3 regions of the Silvibacterium dinghuense genome follow, and region 2 is predicted to be linked to each of the others. Evidence: riboswitches for the same ligand, from Rfam matches in the RefSeq annotation. Region 2 holds a riboswitch; each other region holds the start of a gene.
The links. A riboswitch is a leader RNA that binds a small molecule or an ion and turns the genes downstream of it on or off. The one in region 2 is predicted to bind cobalamin.
Positions count from the first base shown of each region.

Region 1: another riboswitch for cobalamin. It lies ahead of metE (5-methyltetrahydropteroyltriglutamate--homocysteine S-methyltransferase); the one in region 2 lies ahead of ESZ00_RS07290 (TonB-dependent receptor).
Region 3: another riboswitch for cobalamin. It lies ahead of ESZ00_RS13365 (ribonucleoside-diphosphate reductase subunit alpha); the one in region 2 lies ahead of ESZ00_RS07290 (TonB-dependent receptor).

Region 1 covers NZ_SDMK01000001.1:583,853-587,051, forward strand. Annotated here, with positions in the region: gene ESZ00_RS02195 (PAS domain S-box protein) at 1-583, shown strand, start outside; gene ESZ00_RS02200 (response regulator) at 602-982, shown strand; gene ESZ00_RS02205 (Hpt domain-containing protein) at 999-1,340, shown strand; cobalamin riboswitch at 1,369-1,571, shown strand; gene metE (5-methyltetrahydropteroyltriglutamate--homocysteine S-methyltransferase) at 1,713-3,199, shown strand, end outside.
Region 2 covers NZ_SDMK01000001.1:1,859,811-1,863,009, forward strand. Annotated here, with positions in the region: gene ESZ00_RS07280 (CbtB domain-containing protein) at 1-199, opposite strand, end outside; gene ESZ00_RS07285 (histidine phosphatase family protein) at 368-997, shown strand; cobalamin riboswitch at 1,017-1,211, shown strand; gene ESZ00_RS07290 (TonB-dependent receptor) at 1,289-3,199, shown strand, end outside.
Region 3 covers NZ_SDMK01000002.1:996,236-999,434, reverse strand. Annotated here, with positions in the region: gene ESZ00_RS13370 (alpha/beta hydrolase-fold protein) at 1-1,312, shown strand, start outside; cobalamin riboswitch at 1,417-1,609, shown strand; gene ESZ00_RS13365 (ribonucleoside-diphosphate reductase subunit alpha) at 1,713-3,199, shown strand, end outside.

The DNA of each region.
Region 1 (3,199 bases), 1.3 Mb from region 2:
CGCCACCATCCCCATCGTGGTTCTCAGCCTGCTTTCCCTTACGGATAAACCCCTCGCGGCTCGCACTGCGGACTCCTGGCTGCAGCGCCCGGTCGAAGAGGCCTCGCTGCTCGCCGAATTAAGGAGAGTGCTCAAAAACACGCAGAACAGTACCTCCGTTCTTCTGGTGGAAGATGATGAAGACCTGGCGAAGGTGATGACGACCACCCTCGAGCGCGCCGGTTTCTCTATCCGGCATGCAGCCACGGTAGGCCGAGCCATCGCGCTCTGCGAACAGAGTGCACCGGACCTCATCATTCTCGACCTGGCGCTGCCTGATGGCCACGGCCTGGAGTTGGTGCGCTGGCTCCGTCTCCATCCCCTGATGCGCCGGCTGCCGCTGGTGGTATATTCTGCGCGAGAAGTACCCGCTGAAGAGCAGACAGAACTGCGCCTGGGACAAACAGAGTTTCTCACCAAGGCGAAAGTGCAACCACAGGAAGTGGAAGAGCTGGTGGTCGCCATGCTTCACGACTCCGGCCGCGATGCCATGACCATGGAGCTTCCCTTCTCGAATGAGACCGCCGAAACGGCGGAACAATAAAAGATCAGAGCAACGACCATGTCCAGGCGCATTCTCATCATCGATGACGACGACGATATCCGCGAGGTAGCCGGCCTCACGCTCGAGATGATCGGAGGCTGGACCGTGCTGACGGCCAACTCGGGAAGCAATGGCATTGAGCGCGCCCGCCAGGAAAAACCGGATGCCATCCTGCTCGACGTGATGATGCCCGGCATGGATGGACCGACAACATTCCAGGAGATGCAGAAGATTCCCGAGATCGCGCAGATCCCGGTTATTCTGCTCACCGCGAAGGTCCAGGGAGCGGATCAGAAGCGTTTCGCTTCGCTCGGCGTCGCGGCCATCCTGCTCAAGCCTTTCGATCCGATGACGCTCGTCCAGCAGATATCCGACGCGCTTGGGTGGAGCGCGGAATGAACACCGTGAGTCCGCGATGACGGACCCGACAGCGCAAGAAAAAATAGCACAGGCGCTGCGAGGGATCTGGATCAGCAGCCGCGCGACGCTCGAAGAGCGCATCTCCGTGCTGACGCAGGCCGGGCAGGCACTCGCCGCCGGCACTTTGGATGATTCCCTGCGCCAGCAGGCGGAATCCGCCGCGCACAAACTGGCCGGAGTGCTGGGCACTTTTGGCATGCCGCGCGGCAGCGCACTGGCATCGCAACTCGAGCAGGCTCTCGGCAACGAGAAGTCGAACGATAGGCACGCCGAAGTACAGCAGTGGCTCGTTGAATTGCGCGAAGAGATGGCCGCGCAGGACCGGCGCTGCGCCTGACCTTCTCCGAACGATGACACACAACCCTGTACACTGGTTTTGAGCAGGTCAGGGCTCTTTGCGAGCTCTGCGAAATGGGAAGCCGGTGTGAATCCGGCACTGTCCCGCAGCGGTATGGGGAACGAAACGTGGCACGGCGAAGAGCCAACGCACTGTCCTTTCACGGATGGGAAGCGGCCATGGAGTAGGCGGCCCTCAAGTCCGAACACCAGCCTGCCGCCACCACCACGGAGGCGCTGGTAGCTGACCGTGGGTGCGCTTGAGGTTTGCCGTTCTCGTGGACTGGACCGGCCGCCACTGCTCATGCCTGCGTCTTCGCGCAGGTAAAGCCTGCGCACGGGTGGTTCTTTCGCAACAGGAGAGAACCGACACATGCATTCTGCGACACCCTTATCTTCCGTTTCCGTCACCACCGCGAATCTGGGCTTTCCACGCATCGGCCGCCATCGCGAACTCAAGGCCGCACTGGAAAAATTCTGGACCGGCGCCATCGATGCAGAGCAGCTTCTCCAGACCGCAGGCTCACTGCGCCACGAGCACTGGCGCGTGCAACGCAAAGCCGGCATCGACGTCATTCCGACAAACGACTTCTCGCTTTACGACCAGGTACTTGATGCGCTGGTCCTGATTGGAGCAACGCCCGAGCGCTTCGGCAGCGGCGAAGTCACGCTCGAGCGCTATTTCGCGACGGCCCGCAACAGCTCCACGCAACCCGTGATGGAGATGACCAAGTGGTTTGACACGAACTATCACTACCTCGTACCCGAGTGGTCCGAAGGTCTCGCGTTTACGCCGAACACACGGCGGCTGCTCGCCGAAATAGCCGAAGCCCGCGCGCTGGGCATCGATCCCCGGCCCGTGCTGCTCGGCCCTGTCACGCTGCTTGCTCTCGGCAAGGGCGTCAACGGCTTCGATCCGCTGCAGCTGGTCGATCGCATCACCACTGTGTATCTCTCCATCCTCGATACACTCGCGGCCAACAATGTTTCCTGGGTCCAGATCGATGAGCCGCTGCTGATCACCGATCTCACTCCCACACTTGCCGAGGCTTATCGCAGCATCTACGCACGGTTGAGCAAGAGCCCGGTACGCCTGATGCTCACCACCTACTTCGGTGCGCTGGGCGATAATCTCCCCCTGGCCGTCAGCCTCGGCACCGCGGGGCTGCACATCGATCTGGTACGCGCACCCGAACAACTCCAGACGGTGCTCAACGCGCTGCATCCGGAACAGACACTCAGTCTCGGCTGCATCGACGGCCGCAACATCTGGCTCACCGATCTTTCGGCTGCTCGTTTGCAGATCGATGAGGCCGTCCGCGTCCTCGGCAAGGAGCGGGTCATCGCGGCACCGTCCTGCTCGCTGCTGCATGTGCCGCATGATCTGCGCGAGGAGACGGCTCTGCCGCCGCGCCTACTTCGCTGGCTGCGCTTTGCCGAGGAGAAGCTCCGCGACCTCTCCGCGCTGGCTCGCAACGAAACTTCGGTCCTCACGCAGAATCAAGCCGATCTTGCCGACCGCAAAGAAGCCGAGAGCACGACCAACGCCACGGTCCGCACTGCGCTCGCATCGCTTGGCGAGGCAGACTTCACGCGCCGTTCACCGTATCCTGCGCGAGCCGGAGCCCAGCGCAAACAACTGGGTCTGCCGCTCGTGCCCACCACGACCATCGGCTCCTTCCCGCAATCGGCCGAAGTGAGAAAGCATCGCGCCGCGTGGCGAAAGGGTATCGAGAGCACAGGTCAGTATGAGTCCTTCCTGCGCGAAGCCATTGCGGACTGCATTCGCGAGCAGGAGCGCATTGGTCTCGATGTGCTGGTACACGGCGAGTTCGAGCGCAATGACATGGTCGAGCACTT
Region 2 (3,199 bases):
GATGCCGCCCGTCGTGCACAAATTCATGGACGACATGCCCATGGATGAGCGAGGTCGCTCCCTGTTCCGCGCCCACAAAGTAGATCGCCAGAAGCAGGAGCAGGCCACCGAAGAGAGCCCACGGCAGTATTTCCCGCACCGGAATAGCGGGGATGGAAACAGACTGAGGAGCCAGAGTGCCGGCCAGATATTGCGCCATGTCGAAAGCCTCCCGGGATCACGCGTCCCACAGCGAGAGATTGCTTAAGGAATGAAGGAAGGTCTGGCTTGGGGTCACAGTGGCGCGGCCGCGCCGGAATTGCACCGGCTTCTTCACTTCATTTCAAAGACTGCATTAACCCTATGTCTCCCTATGATGAGTGTCAAGATGATGCGCATGCCACGCGCAGAGCGTCGCACAGAGAAGGAATTTATGAGCACTCGATTCACCCTCATCGCGCATGCCGCCACGGAGTCGCAGCGGACGGCGGCCTTCCCATGGAATGAGCCGATCACCCAGCGCGAGCGGGAACGGCTCGCGACGCACGGCTGGCCTGCGCCCAAAGCCAGCCAGGTATGGGCAGCGCCCGAAGCGCGCACGCAGGAGACAGCCCGGCTGCTGAGGCTCGAGCCCGCTATAGCGGAAGCGCTGCGCGACTGCGACTACGGGGAGTGGCGCGGCCGCACGATGGACGAGGTGCAATCGGCAGAACCCGAAGGGCTGATGGCCTGGCTTACCACTCCGGACGCCGCCCCACACGGCGGCGAATCCATCGAGCAGCTGATTCGCCGGGTCGGCGCGTGGCTGGATTCGGATTTAAAGCCGCAGCATATCGTCACCGTCACGCACCCGGCCTGCATCCGGGCCGCAATCGTCCACGCGCTGCGCCTGCCCGCGCTGCTCTTCTGGCGCTTCGACATCGCGCCGCTCACCCTTACCGACCTGCGCCGGAGCGGCCCGACCTGGACCGTGCGCTGTGCGGGGTGTACGCTACTCCGGGCTGAACCGCTGGAATAAGAGTGCGGTTATGCTATGGTGGCTTTCAGATACTCCGGGTGCCCGCGAGGGCATAACAGGGAAGCCGGTGAGAAGTCCGGCACGGTCCCGCCACTGTAATCAGGACAATGGATCTTCCAAGAGCCACTCGGAAACGGGGAAGGCGGAGGATCTGAGCCGTCTCGTGACGGATCAACCTGTGAGTCAGGAGACCTACCCGGATCATTTTCGACTCTTCTCCGCGTGGAAACGGGGACGATCGCTCATCTCCCCCTGAGCCCTCGCGCCTTTTCATGCCCTGCGAGGTTACCGATGGCCGGACAACGGCTCCGTGCTCTTTTATCTGCGGCTCTGCGAGCGTGTCTTCCCGCTCTTTCTGTCATTGCACTCCTTCTGAACTCGATTCCCGCACACGCCGCCAGCGGAGGCAGCATCTCCGGCACAGTCACGGACTCCACCGGCGCCGTCATCGTGGGAGCCTCGCTCAAGCTCATCAACACCGCGCAGCAGACCGCTTGGCAGGCCTCGTCCGACAAGCAGGGACTCTACTCCTTCCCCGACCTTCCCGTAGGCCACTACGATCTCACCATCACCGCGGCCGGCTTTACCACGCAGAAAAAGACGGCCATCTCGGTCGATACCGATGCGGCTATCCGCCTCGATGTAGTGCTCGCCGTCGGCAGCCAGACTGACACCATCTCAGTCACCAGCGATACCGGCGCGCAGGTGGAAACAAGTTCGACGCATCTTGGCGAAGTCGTCTCTGGCGCACAGATGACGGCGCTGCCACTCAACGGCAGAAGTTATACTGACCTGCTCGCCATCCAGCCCGGCGTCGCGCCCATCTCCACGCTGCTTGCGAGCTCGGTCATCATGGCCGGCGTCACCGGCAGCCTCGACCCCTCCGGCGATCTGAATCCCGGCAACCTCTCGATCAATGGCCAGCGCGAGTCCTCGAACGGCTTTCTGGTGAACGGCATCGACGTGCAGGAGCACATGAACGGCGGCACGTCGATCATTCCCAATCTCGATTCGATCGATGAATTTCGCGTGTTAACCAATAATTTCGATCCGGAATACGGCAACTATAACGGCGGCATGGTGACCGTCGTCAGCAAGTCCGGCGCCGGCCAGTTCCACGGCGAAGCCTTCGAATTCCTGCGCAACACCGATCTCGATGCGCGCGGCTACTTCGACCCCACGCGTCCCGCTTTCCGCCAGAATCAATTCGGTGGCACCTTCGGCGGACCGGTCATCCGGAATAAAGTCTTCTTCTTTGCCGACTACCAGGGCACGCGCACCACGCAGGGAATCTCGACAGGAAATATCTCTGTACCCACAACAGCGGAGCGCGGCGGCGATTTTCTCAACACTTCAACGCAGCAGAGCCTGTTGACCGGCAGCGTAAGCGGTTCCTATCTCGCGTCCCTGCTCAGCCAGGATCTCGGCTATACGGTGACCTCAGGCGAGGCCTACTCCTCGGTGTTCCCGAATGGCGTCATTCCAAAGAGCGCGTGGTCCGCACCAGCGAAGAACCTGCTGAAGTACATCCCGTCGCCCAATACCGGCTCCGACCAGTTCTCGACCTCGGCCTACGCCGAAACTGTCCGTGACGACAAGGGCGCAATCCGCATCGACGCCAATAGTTGGATGGGCCAACTCTCCGGCTACTACTTCATCGACGACTACAACCTCGATAACCCTTATCCTGGCTCGGTCGCAGGCGCCACGATTCCGGGCTTCGACGCACTCACCATCGGGCGCGCGCAGCTCTTCTCCCTTGGAGACACGAAGGTCTTTGGCGCAACGACAGTGAATGAATTCCATCTCGGGTATCTGCGCAACGCCAACATCGTGGGACAGCCCAAGGGCGGCCTGGGCGTGACTCTAGCCTCGCAGGGCTTCGTCACCGGAGCCGATACGACTGGCATCTATGTGCAGGCGCCGCAGTATGAAGGCGTCGAGAACATGACCTTCCCGAGCTTCACCATGGGTGTGCCGATCACGAACATGACACAGGTCAATAACACTATTTACCTCAGCGACGGCCTCTCCAAGGTGATGGGCTCGCACACGCTCAAAGCGGGCGGGCAGTTCCACGCCGATGAGGTGAACGAGCATCCCAACGCGACCTTCAACGGCACCTTCAACCTGGATGGAACAGAAACCGGCTCCGCCTATGCCGATTTCCTCATCGGCGTGCCGAGCAACTTCACGCAGTCT
Region 3 (3,199 bases), on a different contig from region 2:
AGGCAATCCTTACGACGCGCCGGTGAAGGTGCATTTTGATCCGAAGTCGAAGACTGTGCTGAAGCTGACGCTGGACAAGGTGATTCCTCCCATCGAGGGCACGGACGAAGATCCGGCGGTGATGGCAGCAAAGGATCCTGGCGCGAAGTGGCTGAAGTACGAGCGATTCCGCAGTGAAAAGCTGAGTAAATTCTGGGGACGCGACGTCTACCTGGGCGCATGGGTGCTGCTGCCCGATGGCTTCGACGAGCATCCGGATGCGCACTATCCGCTGGTTGTCTATCAGGATCACTACCATGCGGGCTTCGGGCCGCTGCCGTGGGTGACGACGCCTCCTGACCCGAAGGCAAAGGGCGGTCCGCGCCGTGGAAGCGCGGGCTACCGCTTTTATCAGGACTGGACCTCGGGTCGGCTGCCGCGCGTGATCATGATCTACGTGCAGAACGCGAACCCATACTATGACGACTCGTACGTGGTGGACTCGGCGAATGTGGGCCCTTACGGCTCGGCGATCAACGAGGAGCTGATCCCGTTTATCGAGAAGAAGTATCGCGGCCTTGGGCAGGGATGGGCGCGCGCTACCTTCGGCGGCTCGACCGGCGGCTGGGAAGCTTTGGCGACGCAAGTCTTCTATCCGGATATGTACAACGGAACCTGGGCAGCGTGCCCTGACCCGGTGGACTTCCACGGCTATCAGAACATCGATCTCTACAACGATGCGAATGCCTTTGTCCGCAAGGGCGACTTCGGCGAGATTCCGATAGCGGCTGATCGCAAGCCGGATGGCTCGATCATCGCGAACACCGATGCTGAGTTCCGCTTCGAATATGTGCTGGGCACGCATGGGCGCTCCACCGAGCAGTGGAATATCTGGCAGGCGGTCTTTTCACCCCAGGGAGCAGATGGCTACCCGGCACAGGTGATCGATCCGCTGACGGGGGAGATCGACAAGCAGGTCGTCGAGTACTGGCATGAGCACTACGACCTGAACGCCTATATGCAGAAGAACTGGGCGACGCTGGGACCGAAGCTCGAGGGCAAGCTGCACCTCGCGGTCGGAGACGGCGACACCTATTTCCTGAACAACGCGGTGCATGATCTACAGAAGTCGCTCGAGGCGACGCGCAATCCGCACTCGGACGCCCAGTTTCAGTACGGGCCGGGTGAGCCGCATTGCTATACGGGCGGTCCGGCCGAGTACACGATGCAGGAAAACAATGCGAACTGGCCGCAGCGGGTGCTTCCGCAGATGGTCGATCACATGCTGAGAACGGCGCCCGAAGGAGCGGATGTAAAGAGCTGGCGTTACTGATTCGTTAATAGAGAGCGGCTACCGGTCACCCATGGTGGGGTTTTGCAGAGATTTGCAGAATATCCACAATGGGTGGTCTTGTTTGTGGCTGTCGACTCAACTTATAGTGGGTTTATTCCGATGGTTCCTTCTATGAGGAGGATGAAAAGGGAATCCGGTGAAACTCCGGAACTGCCCCGCAGCGGTTAGCAGGTACGAAAGCCACGAGGACACTGGGTCCCGTTCGGACCTCGGGAAGTCTGGCAAGTAGGTTCGAACCTGCATAGTCCGAAGACCTGCCAACGGAAATATACGTTCGCGCCTCCGAGGGGAGGCGAAGTAACGGTAACTGGCGCTGCTCCGCCCGGAGCGGCTGGTGCTGTTTCTTCGCATGCTTTCCGAGGCCCAGGAGACTCTCCCGATGGCCGCTACTACCGATCGCATTCCTGTACAGACGACCCTCTCCGATGTGACGCCGGGTTTTCCCGTGCCCGAAGAGACGGCGGTGATGCATGTGCGCAAACGCAATGGATCACTCGAGCCGGTGGACGTAAACAAGATCGTGCGTGCGGTGCAGCGATGCGCTCACGGGCTGCAGCATGTGGATTCGATCCGCGTGGCTTCGAAGACGATCGGCGGCCTGTATGATGGCGCGACCACGCAGGAGCTGGACAAGATTTCGATCGACACGGCGGCTTCGCTGATCGCCGAAGAGCCGCAGTATTCGCGGCTGGCGGCACGCCTGCTGCTGGCGACCATCACGAAGGAGGTTTCGAATTTCAACCTCTACTCCTTCTCGCAGTCGATCAACTACGGGCACCATGAAGGTGTGGTCAGCAACGCCACGGCCGAGTTCGTGCATACCCACGCCCGCAAGCTGAATGACGCGATCGATGACAGCTTCTCCGATCGCTTCGAATACTTCGGCCTGCGCACAGTCTACGACCGCTACCTTCTGCGCGATCCGCTTTCGCGCCGCATCATCGAGACGCCGCAGCACTTCTTTCTGCGTGTAGCCTGCGGTCTGGCGCAGTCGCCGAATGAGGCCATCAACTTCTATCGGTTGATTGCGTCGCTCGACTACCTGCCATCCTCGCCGACGCTCTTCAACTCGGGCACCAAGCATGCGCAGATGTCTTCGTGCTATCTGCACGATTCGCCGCTCGACTCGCTCGACAGCATCTACGACACCTATAAGAATGTTGCACTGCTGTCGAAGTTCTCCGGCGGTATCGGGCTCGCATTCCACCGTGTGCGCTCCGAAGGATCGTTGATCCGCGCGACAAATGGCCTCTCAAACGGCATCGTGCCGTGGCTGCGCACGCTGGACAGCTCCGTGGCGGCGGTCAACCAGGGTGGCAAGCGCAAGGGCGCATGCTGCGTGTACCTGGAGCCGTGGCACGCGGACATCGAGCAGTTCCTCGAGTTGCGAGACAACACCGGCGACGTGGCGCGCCGTACCCACAATCTGAATCTGGCCAACTGGATCTCCGACCTCTTCATGCAACGCGTGGAGGCCGACGGTACCTGGTCGCTCTTCGATCCGAAGGACGTGCCGCAGTTGCCCGACCTTTATGGTGATGACTTCAAGGCTGCTTATGAGAAAGCCGAAGAGGAAAAGCTCTATCGCCGCCAGATCAAGGCTCGCGACCTGTATGCACGCATGATGCGCACGCTGGCCGAGACCGGCAATGGCTGGATGACCTTCAAGGACGCGACCAACCTGAAGTGCAACCAGACCGGCGAGCAGGGCAATGTGGTGCACCTCTCGAACCTGTGCACCGAGATCACCGAGGTGACCTCGAGCGACCAGACAGCGGTGTGCAACCTGGGCTCGATCAACCTTGGGCGGCACGTGACCTGGGATGCCGACGGACGGCCGAGCTTCGACTTCGAGAAGCTGGCGCG